4 regions of the Streptomyces sp. NPDC085932 genome follow, and region 2 is predicted to be linked to each of the others. Evidence: riboswitches for the same ligand, from Rfam matches in the RefSeq annotation. Region 2 holds a riboswitch; each other region holds the start of a gene.

Region 1 (3,559 bases), on a different contig from region 2:
CCAGCTGGAGCGCGAGTGGCTGGACCGGCTCGGCACGGTCGCGGGCCGCGCCGACGAACTGTGCCGGTACGCCGTGCTGTTCGGCGACCCGCAGCTGGCGCTGACCGCCGTGCAGCGCGTGCTGGAGGTGACGGCGGAGGAGGTCCAGGAGGTCGCCAAGGCCCGCCTGCGCCCCGACAACCGCGCGGTGCTCGTCTACGAGCCCGTCGCCGACGAGAACGCCGACGCGACCGACGACGCCGACACCGCCGGGGAGACCGCAGCCGCGGCCGGCGACGAGAACGAGGAGGCGGCCAAGTGACCGAGCTCGCCACGATGGACTTCCACCCCCGGCCGCAGGCGGGCGAGGCACGGCCCTGGGCCTTCCCGGCCCCCGAGCGCGGCACGCTCGACAACGGCCTGACCGTGCTGCGCTGCCACCGCCCCGGCCAGCAGGTCGTCGCCGTGGAGGTGCTGCTGGACGCCCCCCTGGAGGCCGAGCCGGCCGGCCTGGACGGCGTGGCCACGATCATGGCGCGGGCCTTCTCGGAGGGCACCGACAAGCACTCGGCCGAGGAGTTCGCCGCCGAGCTGGAGCGCGCCGGCGCCACCCTCGACGCGCACGCCGACCACCCCGGTGTCCGGATCAGTCTGGAGGTCCCGGCCTCCCGGCTCGCCAAGGGCCTCGGTCTGATCGCCGACGCCCTCCGGGCGCCCGCGTTCGCGGACAGCGAGGTCGAGCGGCTGGTCCGCAACCGCCTTGACGAGATCCCGCACGAGCTGGCCAACCCCTCCCGCCGCGCCGCCAAGGAGCTCTCCAAGGAGCTGTTCCCGGCGGGCTCGCGCATGTCGCGGCCCCGCCAGGGCACCGAGGAGACGGTCGCGGCCATCGACTCCGCGGCCGTGCGCGCCTTCTACGAGAAGCACGTCCGCCCCGCCACGGCCACGGCCGTGGTGGTCGGCGACCTCACCGGCATCGACCTGGACGCCCTGCTCGGCGACACCCTGGGCGCGTGGACCGGCTCCTCGGCCGAGCCGCGCCCGGTGCCGCCCGTGACCGCCGACGACACCGGCCGGGTCGTCATCGTGGACCGCCCGGGCGCCGTGCAGACGCAGCTGCTCATCGGCCGGATCGGACCGGACCGGCACGACCGCGTCTGGCCCGCCCAGGTCCTCGGCACGTACTGCCTCGGCGGCACCCTCACCTCCCGCCTGGACCGCGTCCTGCGCGAGGAGAAGGGCTACACCTACGGCGTGCGGTCCTTCGCCCAGGTGCTGCGCTCCGCGCCCGACGGCACCGGTGCCTCGATGCTCGCCATCAGCGGGTCCGTGGACACCCCCAACACCGGTCCGGCCCTGCAGGACTTGTGGACGGTGCTGCGCACCCTCGCCGCCGAGGGACTGACCGACGCCGAGCGGGACGTGGCCGTGCAGAACCTGGTCGGGGTGGCACCGCTGAAGTACGAGACCGCCGCGGCCGTCGCGAGCACGCTGGCCGACCAGGTCGAGCAGCACCTGCCCGACGACTACCAGGCCACGCTCTACCGCCAGCTCGCCGCGACGGGCACGGTGGAGGCCACGGCGGCGGCCGTCAGCGCCTTCCCCGTGGACCGTCTGGTGACCGTCCTCGTGGGCGACGCGGCGCAGATCAAGGCCCCCGTGGAGGCCCTGGGCATCGGCGACGTCACGGTCGTGGCCGCCGAGTAACGGCACACGCGCCGAGGAGCCCTGGTTGTCTTCCAAGGCACCAGGGCTCCTTTATGCCCGAATTGGGACGGGAGTTGCCTGTCTGCCCTGTGGGATGCGCTACAAAAGCCCGGATCCGTTTGGGAATTGAAAGTGGCCCCGTTTAGCTTCGTCCGGGCTGTTCGTCAGGCAGTGCGCCGCACCCGCGGCACCGGACAGTCATCGCCGAGTCCCCGTACGGCGCGAGCCAGGGGAGCCGGGGACCCAACCGCAGTCCCTGGGGTGAATCGGACGCCCACGCGAGTCGCGAGGGGGTCCGTAGGAGACCTTCCTGCTCCGAACCCGTCAGCTAACCCGGTAGGCGAGAGGGAAGGAAAGGACCAGCCACTTCATGGCGTTCACACGCGCCACCGGCAAGCATCGCCGTCCCAGCAGGATCCAGCGCGGCACCGCCCGCGCGGCGGGCGTCGCGGCGCTCGCCACCACCGGCGTGATCGGCACCGTGGCCGCCCCGGCCTTCGCCGCCTCCGAGCCGGCCGTCGAGCAGACCGGCCTCACCCCGGTCGTCACCATGGGCGACACCGTGGCCCAGCAGATCGACGCCCAGGCCGTCGCGCAGAAGCAGGCGGCCGAGGAGGCCGCCGCCAGGCAGAAGGCCGAACAGGCCGCCCGTGAGCGCGCGGCCGAGGCCGCGAAGAAGGCCAAGGAAGCCGCCGAGAAGGCCCGCGAGGCCAAGGAGCGCGCCGCCCGCGAGGCCGAGCGCAAGCGCCTCAACAGCTTCGTCTCGCCGATCCCGGGCTCCTACGTCTCCACCGGTTACAAGGCCGGCGGCGCCGTCTGGTCCTCCGGCAGCCACACCGGCATCGACTTCCACGCGGCCACCGGCACCTCCGTCCACGCGGTCGGCGCGGGCACGGTCGTCGAGGCCGGCTGGGGCGGTGCCTACGGCAACCAGGTCGTGATCAAGATGAACGACGGGACGTACACCCAGTACGGCCACCTGTCGTCCGTCGGCGTCTCGGTCGGCCAGCAGGTCACCCCGGGCCAGCAGATCGGCCTGTCCGGCGCGACCGGCAACGTCACCGGCCCGCACCTGCACTTCGAGGCCCGCACGAGCCCCGAGTACGGCTCGGACATCGACCCCCTCGCCTACCTCCGCTCGCACGGCGTGAACCTCTGACGCCACCCGCTCAGCGCCCGAAAGGCCCCGGCTCACCGAGCCGGGGCCTTTCGGCATTCACCGGACCCCTGTCCAAAAAATATCCATGGATTCCGGGCTGCCGTCGGAAATTCCGGCTGATTGCAATAGAGTCACGGAACACACGTCACTCGTCGACGTTTCACGGGGATTAAGCGGAGGTCGGGTCATGCGTATTCCCGCGCACTCGGTGTGCACGGCCATCCGGGACGACATCGTCGCGGGTGTCCACGAGCGCGGCAGCCGGCTCACCGAGGAACTCCTCGCGCGCCGCTACGGCGTCTCGCGCGTCCCCGTCCGGGAGGCCCTGCGCACCCTGGAGGCCGAGGGCTTCGTGGTGACCCGGCGGCACGCGGGCGCGTGCGTGGCCGAGCCCACCGAGCAGGAGGCCGCCGACCTGCTGGAGATGCGCGGGCTGCTGGAGCCGCTCGGTGCCGCCCGAGCCGCCCAGCGGCGCACCGAGGCGCATCTGAAGGTCCTGCGCGGCCTGGTCCGGCTCGGCCAGGAGCGCGCCCGCAGGGGCACCAGCGACGACCTGCGTTCCCTGGGCGGCTGGTTCCACGAGACGCTGGCCCAGGCCTCGGGCAGCCCCGCCCTGATCGCCATGCTCACCCAGCTGCGCCACAAGATCGCCTGGATGTACGCGGTGGAGACGCCGGCCGATCCGGTGGAGTCCTGGACGGAGCACGGCGCGAT
Region 2 (3,559 bases):
GCGACGACACCCTGTCCGACCGGTCCCTCACCGCGCTCGCGCGGGTGGCGGACGCCGGTGCCCAGCACCTCGTGGTGACCGGTCGCCCGGCGCCGAGAGTGCGGCCGCTCCTGGACGACCTGGGGTGCACGGGGCTCGCGGTGTGCGGGCAGGGCGCGCAGGTCTACGACGCCGGCGCGAACCGGCTGCTGTGGTCCGTCACGCTCGACCGGGAGCTGGCCGAGACGGCCCTCGGGAAGATCGAGGCCGAGGTGGGGGAGGTGTACGCGGCGGTCGACCAGGACGGGGTCGACGGGCTCACGCTCATCGAGCCGGGCTATCTCATGCCGCACCCGACACTGCCCGCGGTGCGGGTCGACCGGCGCGACGAGCTGTGGGGCGAGCCGATCAGCAAGGTGCTGCTGCGCCATCCCTACCTGTCGGACGACGAGCTGGCGGCGACGGCCCGCTCGGTGGTGGGTTCACTGGCGACGGTGACGATGTCCGGGCCGGGCACGGTCGAGCTCCAGCCGTGCGGTGTCACCAAGGCGACGGGTCTGGCACTGGCCGCCGAGCACCTGGGGCTGCGGCCCGCGGACACCATCGCCTTCGGTGACATGCCCAACGACATCCCGATGTTCGACTGGGCGGCGCACGGCGTCGCGATGGCCAACGGCCATCCCGAACTCAAGGCCGTGGCCGACGAGATCACCCTGTCGAACGAGGACGACGGCATCGCCGTCGTCCTCGAACGACTGCTGGGCGGGACGGCTCAGTACGGGCCGTTGACGTTGTCGATCGAGCCGTAGCGGTCGGCCGCGTAGTTGCAGGCCGCCGTGATGTTGGCGACCGGGTCGTACGGGTCGTACGGGGTGCCGGACACGTGGTAGGCGGCGAAGGTCGGGTCGATGACCTGGAGCAGGCCCTTGGACGGGGTGCCCTTGGCGGCGTTCGAGTCCCAGTTGTTGATCGCCTGCGGGTTGCCGGACGACTCCCGCATGATGTTGCGGTAGATGCCGTCGTACGAGCCCGGGATGCCCTTCTGGGCCATGATGTCCAGCGCCTCGCGGATCCACCCGTCGAGGTTGTTCGCGTAGGTCTTCGCGGCGGCCGGGGTGGCCTGGGTCACACCACCGGCCGGCTTGGCCGGGGCGGACGACTGCGTCGCCTTCTTCGGGGCGGCGGCCTTCGCGGTCTCCACCTTCAGCTTCAGCCCCGGGTGGATCACCTTCGGGTCGTCGCCGACGGCGCCACGGTTGTCCTTGTACAGCTGCTTCCAGCCGCCGGAGACGTCGTACTTCTCCGCGATGCCGTAGAGCGTGTCGCCCTTGGTCACGGTGTACGAGAGCGACTTGGCGGGCTGGGCCGCCTGCGGCACGGTCTGCGCGGCGGGCGCGCTCTGGGGCTCGGCGGCGCCGGCGTGCGTGGCGCCGAGGAGCGGGAGGGTCAGTGCCGCTCCGCCGGTGCCGACGACGGCGACACCACGGGAGATCGGGTTCCTTCTGGGGCGACGGTGCTTACCTCGTCCGGGCATGGTGATGTTCCTCTCCGGCGCCTGCGAGGTGAGCTGTCGGGTTCGGGCCGGGAGGTGCCCGGCCGCACACGGCGTGGTGCTGTCGTGCGCGGCTTCACCCCGAGCCGGTCCGTGTCACGGACCGGCGACTTACCTGGGTCCCCCGCTCCTGCCCTGCGTGAGTGAGTCGGTGTGTGTGGGGAGTCCGGGCGGCGGCAGGATTCGGCGGTCCGCCGGACTGGGCCGGAACGTATGCGAGAGCACATGCCGGGAACAAGCACCGGAGTCACACAAGGCGCCGGATGACCTTGATCGGGGGGTAATGGGCGGCTTGATCCTTTGCGTGAGCCAAGCCTCAACTCGCTCTCGCCGAAGGGCGGGACCGCTCGGTGCCCGGGTGGGGCCGCAGAGGGCCGGAAGTGATTCAATTCACTGATCACAACCCGGGGCGCAATGCCCCGCAAGTGGAATTTGCTTCATCAATGGTGCAAATACCACATAGACCGTGAATTCCCGGTAAGTCGGAACATGTCTGTTCTTATGAGCTGATCGAAAACATAGCGGTCGTGATCGGATACCACCCGGCCTGTAACCATGGGCGCTGGCGGTGATCGAAACGTGACCGGATACGCTGATCCGAGTGATGGCAGCGACCTATCGACAATCCGCGTAAGCACCGGCAGACACCAGCAGACAGGAGACCCCTCGTGACCGACGTCGGGCCGTTCGGGCTGAGCGTGCGGGACCAGGCTCTGGAAGCCGATGTCCAGGCCGGACTGGCGGCTGTCGAGGAAGGCTTGCTAGAGGCCACCAAGAGCGAGGTGCCCTTCATCACGGAGGCCGCCCAGCACCTGGTGCGGGCCGGGGGCAAGCGGTTCCGGCCGCTGCTCGTGATGCTCGCCGCCCAGTTCGGCGACCGGCACGCCCCCGGGATCGTGCCGTCGGCCGTGGTCGTGGAGCTGACCCACCTCGCCACGCTGTACCACGACGACGTGATGGACGAGGCCGCCGTGCGCCGCGGGGTGGACAGCGCCAACACCCGCTGGGGCAACTCCGTCGCGGTCCTCACCGGCGACTTCCTCTTCGCCCGCGCCTCGCACATCCTGGCCGACCTCGGCCCGGAGGCGGTGCGCGTGCAGGCCGAGGCGTTCGAGCGGCTGGTCACCGGCCAGATCCTGGAGACGGCCGGACCGCAGGACGGCCGCGACCCCGTCGAGCACTACCTGGACGTGCTGGGCGGCAAGACCGGCTCGCTGGTGGCGGTCTCGTGCCGGTTCGGCGCGATGATGTCCGGCGCCGACGAGACGGTCGTGGACGTGCTGACCCAGTACGGCGAGCGGCTCGGCGTCGCCTTCCAGCTCGCCGACGACGTCCTGGACATCGCCTCCGACTCCCACGAGTCCGGCAAGACCCCCGGCACCGACCTGCGCGAGGGCATTCCCACCCTGCCGGTGCTGCGGCTGCGCGAGCGGGCGGCCCGGCTCGGGCTGGCCGAGGACCTCGCCCTGTGCGAGCTGCTGGACTCCGACCTCACCGACGACGAGCGGCACGCTGAGGCCCTGCGCCTGCTGCGCGCCCACCCGGCGCTCGAACAGGCCCGCCGGGACACCGTCCGCTACGCCGAGGACGCCCGTTCGGCACTGGCGCCGCTGCCCGAGTGCGCCGCGAAGACGGCCCTGGTGGAACTGTGCGACGCGGTGGTGCACCGGGCCGGCTGACCGCCCGCCGCCCCCCGACCCCTACGGGTCGGGGGAGAAGCCGCCCTCCCGTGTCATACCCCAGCAGTACGCGGAGTTGAGTCCGGGGTCTGACGTATCTCCCTGGCCGATTTGGTCAGATGGAAACCACGGAAAACACCACTCCTCACCTGTTCGGGTGAGAATGGCGGCTCAGGGACGAGTGCGTGGACGACACGGACAGCCGCCGCCGACCACGGAGGTAGGGCACACATGGCACCGTACGCATCCGACGACAGCACGACCGGCGGGGAGGTCGACGAGCAGCACTCCCGGCGGCGCAAGGCCGCGCGGTACGTCGTCCCGGTCACGGTGGTGGGGGTGGCGGCCG
Region 3 (3,559 bases), on a different contig from region 2:
TCCGCCGTCCCGACCAGCCGCGGAGCGTCGATGCCCCACCCGTACGTCCTGCTGTCCGCCGCCGTCTCCCTCGACGGCTATCTGGACGACACCGGCCCCGAACGTCTGCTGCTGTCCGGCCCGGCCGACTTCGACCGGGTCGACGAGGTCCGCGCGTCCGTCGACGCGATCCTGGTCGGCGCCGGCACCATCCGCGCCGACAACCCGCGGCTGCTGGTGAACTCGCCCGGGCGCCGCTCCGCCCGGGTGGCCGCCGGCCGGCCCGAGTACCCGCTCAAGGTCACCGTCAGCGGCTCCGGCGACCTCGACCCGGACGCCCGGTTCTGGCACACCGGCGGCGAGAAGGTGCTGTACACGACCGACATCGGGGCCGAACGCGCCCGCGCCCTCGGCATCGCCGCCGACGTGGTCCCGCTCGGCCCGGACCTCGACTGGCGCCGGCTCCTCACCCATCTGCACGACGTCCGGGGCGTACGGCGGCTCATGGTCGAGGGCGGTGGCCTGATCCACACCCAGCTCCTCACCCAGGGCCTCGCCGACGAGCTCCAGCTGGTCCTCGCCCCGCTCTTCGTCGGCGACCCGCAGGCCCCGCGCCTCTTCGGGCCCGGCGGCTACCAGAGCGGCCGGCTCCGGCTGCTGGAGACCCGGCGGATCGAGGACGTCGTCCTCATGCGCTACGTGCCGACCGCCCCGGGCACCGGCGCCCTGCCCGCCGCCGCCGACCACCGGTGGCTGAGCCTCGCCTGCGAGCTGGCGGAACAGTGCCCGCCCTCGGACACCGCGTTCAGCGTGGGCGCGGTGGTGGTCGCCGCCGACGGTACGGAACTGGCCCGGGGGCACTCCCGGGAAGGCGGTGACCCGGTCGTGCACGCCGAGGAGGCGGCCCTGGCCCGGATCGACCCGGCCGACCCGCGGCTGCCCGGCGCGACGGTGTACAGCAGCCTGGAGCCCTGCGCCCGCCGCGCCTCCCGTCCCGTGCCCTGCGCCCGGCTGATCCTCGACGCGGGCGTGCGCCGGGTGGTCACCGCCTGGCGCGAGCCGGACACCTTCGTGGCGGGGGCCGACGGCAGCGGGCTCCTGGCCGCGGCCGGAGCGGAGGTCGTCGTGCTCCCGGAACACGCCGAGCGGGCCCAGGCACCCAACCGCCACCTGCTGTCCTGAGTCCCGGGGCGGGTGTGGCACGAGCTGTCCTGCGCATGGCGTACACTGGAATCACAACGACGCGGGGTGGAGCAGCTCGGTAGCTCGCTGGGCTCATAACCCAGAGGTCGCAGGTTCAAATCCTGTCCCCGCTACTGAAGGCCGAGGGCCGGAATCCGAAAGGGTTCCGGCCCTCGGTGCTTTCGCTTCTCCTGCGCAGGGTGCTCTTCACGCAGGGTGAGCGAATCCTCCCGCTCCGCATAACAACTGACACACCGTCAAAAACCGTCTGTCACTTGAGAGGCGGTCAACTCGCCCGATTTAAGCCGGTCATGGCAGGTACGTCCGCGCGAAAAAGGTTAATGATCAAGCGGAACCGCTGGAATACGCACCGCGCCTCCATTAACGTTCGATAACGCAGCGCGGTCGTCCCAGCCGTCACAGAAGGCGGCTCCGTGCGCACGCGCCGAATCCCGAAAGGGAACCGGGGAACCACCACTTGGGGTGAATCGAGCGGATACCGCCGTGGCAGCACGGCCGGTATACGCGCGTAGGAGACCTTCCTGCTCCGAACCCGTCAGCTAACCCGGTAGGCGAGAAGGAAGGAAAGGAGTACGCCCACGTGGCGTCCAACCGGCCTGCCTCCGCGGCCCCGTTCGCGACGGAACAGCGCGACACCGAAGTCTTCTACGGCGGTCAGCGCACCGACGAGGGCCCGTTCCAGGAGTGGAACCCCACCGCGGAGTCCATCCGTCCCCTCCGTGGCCGGCATCGCGTCACCAAGCAGCGCGGCGGAGGGCTCGCCCGCAGCTCCACCGTCCTGGGCGTCGGCGTCATAGCCGCCGTGGGCGCCGGCGGCATGGCCAGCGCCCAGACCGGCAAGCCGCCGGTGTCGATCTCCGTGCCGGACCTTCCCTCGGTGGGTTCCCTCATCTCGGACGACGACACCCCCGAAGGCTCCGCCACTCCGCTCAGCGACCTCGCGACGGTCGCGGCGGACACCGACCAGAGCGGCCCCAACGCCGGCGAGGCCCTGCGCGCCCGGATCATGGCCCAGGTCGAGCACCAGCAGGAGCAGATCGAGACCAAGGCCGCCGAGGAAGCCGCCGCCGCCGCCGAGAAGGCCGCCGCGGAGGCCGTCGCCAAGGCGGAGAAGGAAGCCAAGGCCAAGGCCGCCGAGGCCAAGCGGAAGGCCGAGGAGGAGGCCCGCAAGAAGGCCGAGGCCGAGCGGCTCGCCGCCCTCGCCAAGCAGTACACGCTGCCGACCTCCTCGTACACCATCACCTCCAGCTTCGGCCAGGCCGGCGCCTACTGGTCCTCCGGCTACCACACCGGCCTCGACTTCGCCGCCCCCACGGGCACGCCGATCAAGGCGGTCCACAGCGGCACCATCACCGAGGCCGGCTGGAACGGCTCGTACGGCTACAAGACCGTCCTCACCCTGGAGGACGGCACGGAGATCTGGTACGCGCACCAGTCCTCCATCGGCGTCAGCGTCGGCCAGAAGGTCAGCACGGGCGACGTCATCGGCCGTGTCGGCGCCACCGGCAACGTCACCGGGGCGCACCTGCACCTGGAGGTCCACGCCGCCGGCTCCAGCAGCGGCATCGACCCGATGGCCTGGCTGCGGGGCAAGGGCCTCAACCCGTAAGCGACGAGCGCCCGCAGAAGCACCGGCAGCCCTGACGACGACCCCCCGACGTCAGGGCTGCCGGTTTTTCCGTGCCCGGACGGGTGTCAGGACCTGTAGGGGTTGTACGCCGGGTACTGCGTGGGCTGGGGGGCGTACCCCGCCGGGTGGCCGTACGCGGGGATCTGGCCGTACGCGGGGATCTGACCGTAGGCGTGGCCGTGGTCGTACGTGTGGCCGTGCGTTTGGCCTTGGCCGTACGCCCCGGGCATCGGCCAGGGCGGGGCCGTCACCGGGACCGGAGGCGCCGTGATCCGGGCCGCGTGGTCCAGGGCCGGGCGGGCCGCCTCCCGGCGCCGCCACAGGGCCGCCAGCAGCTCCATCTCGCGTACGGCGAAGTCGGGCCCGGCGCGGCCCCGGCGGGCCCGGTGCCGCAGGAACGCGAGCGACGTCGCGTACGCCTCGTACCGCGCCACCTCCCGTGCCGCCGTCTTCCCTGCGTGCCGGCGGGCGTACTGGCGGGCGATCCGGCGTGCCCGCATGGAGCCGAGCGCGTACGGCTCGGCCGGGGCCAGCCAGCCCGCGACCGCGTAGGCGGGCAGCTCCGTCCGAACCGTGCGCAGCTCCCGCTGCCGCGTCCAGATCACCAGCCACGTCAGCAGCCCGAAGATCGGCACCATGAACGCCGCGTAGACGGCGAAGAACCCGTACTCGCCGAACGACGACGAGCCGTTCCACATCGCGTGCATGCCCATCGCCAGCAGCAGCCCGGCGAGCGGGAAGGCGACG
Region 4 (3,559 bases), on a different contig from region 2:
CGAGGTCCGGGGCCATCTCGACGGCCCGCGGAACCTGGTCCGCCACGATCTGGTCGAGGAGTTTCCCGCGCACGGCGAGGTTCGTGTACCGGAAGTCGCCTTCGGGCCGCAGGTCGGCGAGCAGGACGGCGAACCGGTCGGCCCAGCCGACGAACGCCCCGTCGGGGCCGGGATCACCGACGCCCTCGGTGAAGCTGTCCCCCACCGCCACGTACGACCCGATCACTGCTCTGCTGTCACTCTTCGAATCGTCTGCCACAGCCGCTCATGATTCACCTTCGAATGTGGCCTACGCGACCGTAGGCAAGGGTTGACGGGCGGTGAGATAAGCCACTCCTAAAGTGTTCGCCAACTCCGGAACAGCCGGTCCGTCACGGGCGTTCTCTGGTGAACGCCGGTTCCGGCGAGCCGCTTGATCCGGGAACCACCGAAGGCCGGACCCGGGGATCGGGGTCCGGCCTTCGGTCGTGTGTCAGGCAGGTGGTCGCGCGGACGGTCAGCCGACGGAGACGCCGTGCGAGCGCAGGAAGGCGACCGGGTCCACGTCCGAGCCGTAGCCCGGCGCGGTGCGGATCTCGAAGTGCAGGTGCGGTCCGGTGACGTTGCCGGTGGCGCCGGACAGGCCGACCTGCTGTCCGGCGGACACGGTCTGGCCGGCCGTGACGGAGAGCTGGGACAGGTGGGCGTACTGGGCGTAGTGGCCGTCGTTCAGCTTGATGACGACCTGGTTGCCGTACGCGCCGCCCCAGCCGGCGGAGACGACGGTGCCCGCGCCGACGGCCTTCAGGGAGGTGCCGGTCGGGACGACGAAGTCGACGCCGGTGTGGTAGCCGCTGGACCACATGCTGCCGGACATGCGGTACGGGGTGCCGACGGTGGCACCGTCCACCGGGGAGCTGTAGCCACTGGCGTTGCTCTGGGCGGCCGGCTTGGCGGCGGCCGGCTTCGCGGGGGCCTCGGCCTCGGCGGACGAGCCGGAGGAGGACTTCGTGGTCTCGGTGGACCCGGCGGGCTTCTCCGCGGGCTTCTCGGCCGGGGCCTTCGGCGCGGACGGCGCCTCGGACGGGCTCGCCACGGCCTTCTTGCCGAGGGAGAGCTTCAGGCCCGGGTGGATCAGCGACGGGTCGTCGCCGACGGCGTCACGGTTGTCCGAGTAGAGCTTCTTCCAGCCGCCGCTGACGTTCTGGTCGTCCGCGATCTTCGCGAGATAGTCGCCGGCCCTCACCGTGTAGGTGCGCGCTCCGGTGGCCTTTTCCGCGGCCTTCTTCCCGGCGGCCGGGGCGGCCTGGACGGCCTTTTCCGGAGCCGACTGCGGAGTGGCGGCGTGGGCGCCGGCGGCCCCCATGAGGGGAAGGGCGAGAGCCGCTCCGCCGGTTCCGGCGACGGCAATGGAGCGGGTGAAACGCTGGGTCTTGGGGCGGCGGTGCTTACCCTTCGCGGGCATGGCGAATTCCTCTCCGTCGCCTGCGAGGTGAGCTGTCGGGTGCGGGCTGGAGCTGCCCGGCCGCGCCGAGGCGCGGCTTAACCCCAAGCCGTTCCGGGAACCGGAACAGGCGTCTTACCTGTGGGTCCCCCGCTCCTGCCGTACGTCGGGTCAGTGTGTGCGGGCTCCGGGCGGCGGCAGGATTAGGCGTCCGTCCGGATTGGTGTGGAACGTAAGCGACCAAGACGCAACGGGACAAGCTTGCGGTTGCCCGCAGGGGCGTTTTCCTTGACGCGTCGGCAGATTTGCCGTCACCGAGCGTGGATTACGGATCTCTCACTTTCCGCAATTACCCTGATTGGCGCCCGAATTACGTGCACATGGCAACAACGCATCGTCACGGATATGACGATGGTCACGCACTCGGGCCCCATCTCCTCTGCGACCGGGGCACGTTATGGCGAAGCGACCGAAGCGCCTTATTCGGACAAGAATGACTACTTCCGCTTAAGCCGGACCACGGTCGCGTCCAGATCCCCGCCCAGACCGATCCGCAGTCCGTGATGCCGCAGGACGGCCCCCCGGTACAGTTCGCCCGTTTCGAGGCATTCATACGTCGCTGCCGGGTCGACGCCGCGCAGCCGGAGCGCCGGCACGGGCTCGCCGTAGCGCTGCGCCTGGAGCCAGGCGAGGACGACGGTCTCGTCGCCGAGGACGTACTGCACGGCGCTCAGGCCGCCCTCCGGGGGCCGCAGCCGGTAGAGGTCACCGCGCTGCACCACCGGGCGGATCTCCTTGTAGCGCCCCACCCACTCCCGCGCCTCGGCGAGTTCCTCCGGCGTCCACTTCGTGAGGTCGCCGCCCACGCCGAGGACCCCGGCCATGGCACTCACGAACCGGAACCGGAGGGAACTGGCCCGGTGGTTGAGCATGGCGTTCGGACTGTCGGTGACCCAGGCGGCCATCACGCGCGCGGGGTGGATCTGACTGAAGCCGTGCTGCACGGCGAGCCGGTCGAGCGGATCGGTGTTGTCCGAGGTCCACACCTGGTCCGTGCGGCTGAGCACGCCGAGGTCGATCCGGCCGCCGCCGCCCGAGCAGGACTCGAAGGCCACGCCCGGGTGGGCGGCGCGCAGCCGGTCCAGCAGGGCGTACAGGGCGCGGATGTGGTCGACCCACAGGCGCTGCGGGTAGGGGTCCCCGGGCCAGCCGGCGTCGGTGAAGCAGCGGTTGAAGTCCCACTTGACGTAGTCGATCGGGGCGCTGGAGAGGAGCCCGTCGAGCCGCTCCCACAGGTACTCCTGGACGTCCTCCCGGGCCAGGTTCAGTACGAGCTGATTGCGGAATTCCGTCCGCTTTCGTCCGGTTTGGTACTGCACCCAGTCCGGGTGGGTGCGGTAGAGGTCGCTGTCCGGGTTCACCATCTCGGGCTCGACCCAGATGCCGAACTGCATGCCGAGGCCGTGCACATGGTCGGCGAGCGGCTTCAGCCCGCCGGGGAAGCGGTCGGGGTTGGGCGTCCAGTCGCCGAGCCCCGCCCGGTCGCTGGTGCGCCTCCCGAACCAGCCGTCGTCGACCACGAACAGCTCGACCCCCATGGCCGCGGCCCGCTCGGCGAGCGCCCGCTGCTGCTCCTCGGAGATGTCGAACTCGGTGGCCTCCCAGGAGTTGAACAGCACCGGCCGGTCCCGGCCGGCGTCCGGGATCACGTGCGCCCGCTGGTAGGCGTGCCAGGCGCGGCTCGCGCCGCCGAAGCCGCCGTCGCTCCAGAGCCCGGCGAAGAGGGGTGTCGTGTACGACTCCCCCGCGCCCAGGGTCAGCAGGCCCGAGTCGTCGTGGCCGGCGCCGCCGGTGATCTGCACGCGCCCGTCCGGCAGCTGCGCCACGGAGATCCGCCAGGAGCCCGACCAGCCCAGCGCGCAGCCGTAGACCTCGCCGTGCTCCTCCGTCGCGTCGGTGTCGAGGGCGACCCAGGGCAGGTGCTGGTGGCCGGTGTGGCCGCGCCGGCTGCCGATCACCTTCTCGCCGGGGGTGAGCCCGGAGCGCACCAGCCGGGACTCGGCGCCCCAGCGGCCGTGCAGCTGGGACAGCCGCCAGGCGTCCCGGTCGGGCAGGGTCCAGGTGGCGGAGTCGGCG

The links. A riboswitch is a leader RNA that binds a small molecule or an ion and turns the genes downstream of it on or off. The one in region 2 is predicted to bind cyclic di-AMP.
Positions count from the first base shown of each region.
Region 1: it holds a riboswitch for cyclic di-AMP, as region 2 does, so the genes downstream of both, ACIGAQ_RS00455 (M23 family metallopeptidase) here and ACIGAQ_RS19420 (transglycosylase SLT domain-containing protein) in region 2, are expected to answer to the same signal.
Region 3: it holds a riboswitch for cyclic di-AMP, as region 2 does, so the genes downstream of both, ACIGAQ_RS23365 (M23 family metallopeptidase) here and ACIGAQ_RS19420 (transglycosylase SLT domain-containing protein) in region 2, are expected to answer to the same signal.
Region 4: it holds a riboswitch for cyclic di-AMP, as region 2 does, so the genes downstream of both, ACIGAQ_RS04225 (peptidoglycan DD-metalloendopeptidase family protein) here and ACIGAQ_RS19420 (transglycosylase SLT domain-containing protein) in region 2, are expected to answer to the same signal.

Region 1 is NZ_JBITSJ010000001.1:114,357-117,915, forward strand. Features, by position in the region: gene ACIGAQ_RS00445 (pitrilysin family protein) at 1-301, shown strand, start outside; gene ACIGAQ_RS00450 (pitrilysin family protein) at 298-1,686, shown strand; cyclic di-AMP (ydaO/yuaA leader) riboswitch at 1,879-2,044, shown strand; gene ACIGAQ_RS00455 (M23 family metallopeptidase) at 2,057-2,845, shown strand; gene ACIGAQ_RS00460 (GntR family transcriptional regulator) at 3,033-3,559, shown strand, end outside.
Region 2 is NZ_JBITSJ010000003.1:726,995-730,553, reverse strand. Features, by position in the region: gene ACIGAQ_RS19425 (HAD family hydrolase) at 1-788, shown strand, start outside; gene ACIGAQ_RS19420 (transglycosylase SLT domain-containing protein) at 752-1,513, opposite strand; cyclic di-AMP (ydaO/yuaA leader) riboswitch at 1,517-1,695, opposite strand; gene ACIGAQ_RS19415 (polyprenyl synthetase family protein) at 2,200-3,210, shown strand; gene ACIGAQ_RS19410 (outer membrane lipoprotein carrier protein LolA) at 3,442-3,559, shown strand, end outside.
Region 3 is NZ_JBITSJ010000004.1:662,724-666,282, forward strand. Features, by position in the region: gene ACIGAQ_RS23355 (dihydrofolate reductase family protein) at 31-1,161, shown strand; tRNA gene ACIGAQ_RS23360 (tRNA-Met) at 1,222-1,295, shown strand; cyclic di-AMP (ydaO/yuaA leader) riboswitch at 1,595-1,751, shown strand; gene ACIGAQ_RS23365 (M23 family metallopeptidase) at 1,763-2,791, shown strand; gene ACIGAQ_RS23370 (PrsW family intramembrane metalloprotease) at 2,878-3,559, opposite strand, start outside.
Region 4 is NZ_JBITSJ010000001.1:1,052,171-1,055,729, reverse strand. Features, by position in the region: gene ACIGAQ_RS04230 (SGNH/GDSL hydrolase family protein) at 1-226, opposite strand, end outside; gene ACIGAQ_RS04225 (peptidoglycan DD-metalloendopeptidase family protein) at 497-1,444, opposite strand; cyclic di-AMP (ydaO/yuaA leader) riboswitch at 1,449-1,610, opposite strand; gene ACIGAQ_RS04220 (alpha-galactosidase) at 1,921-3,559, opposite strand, start outside.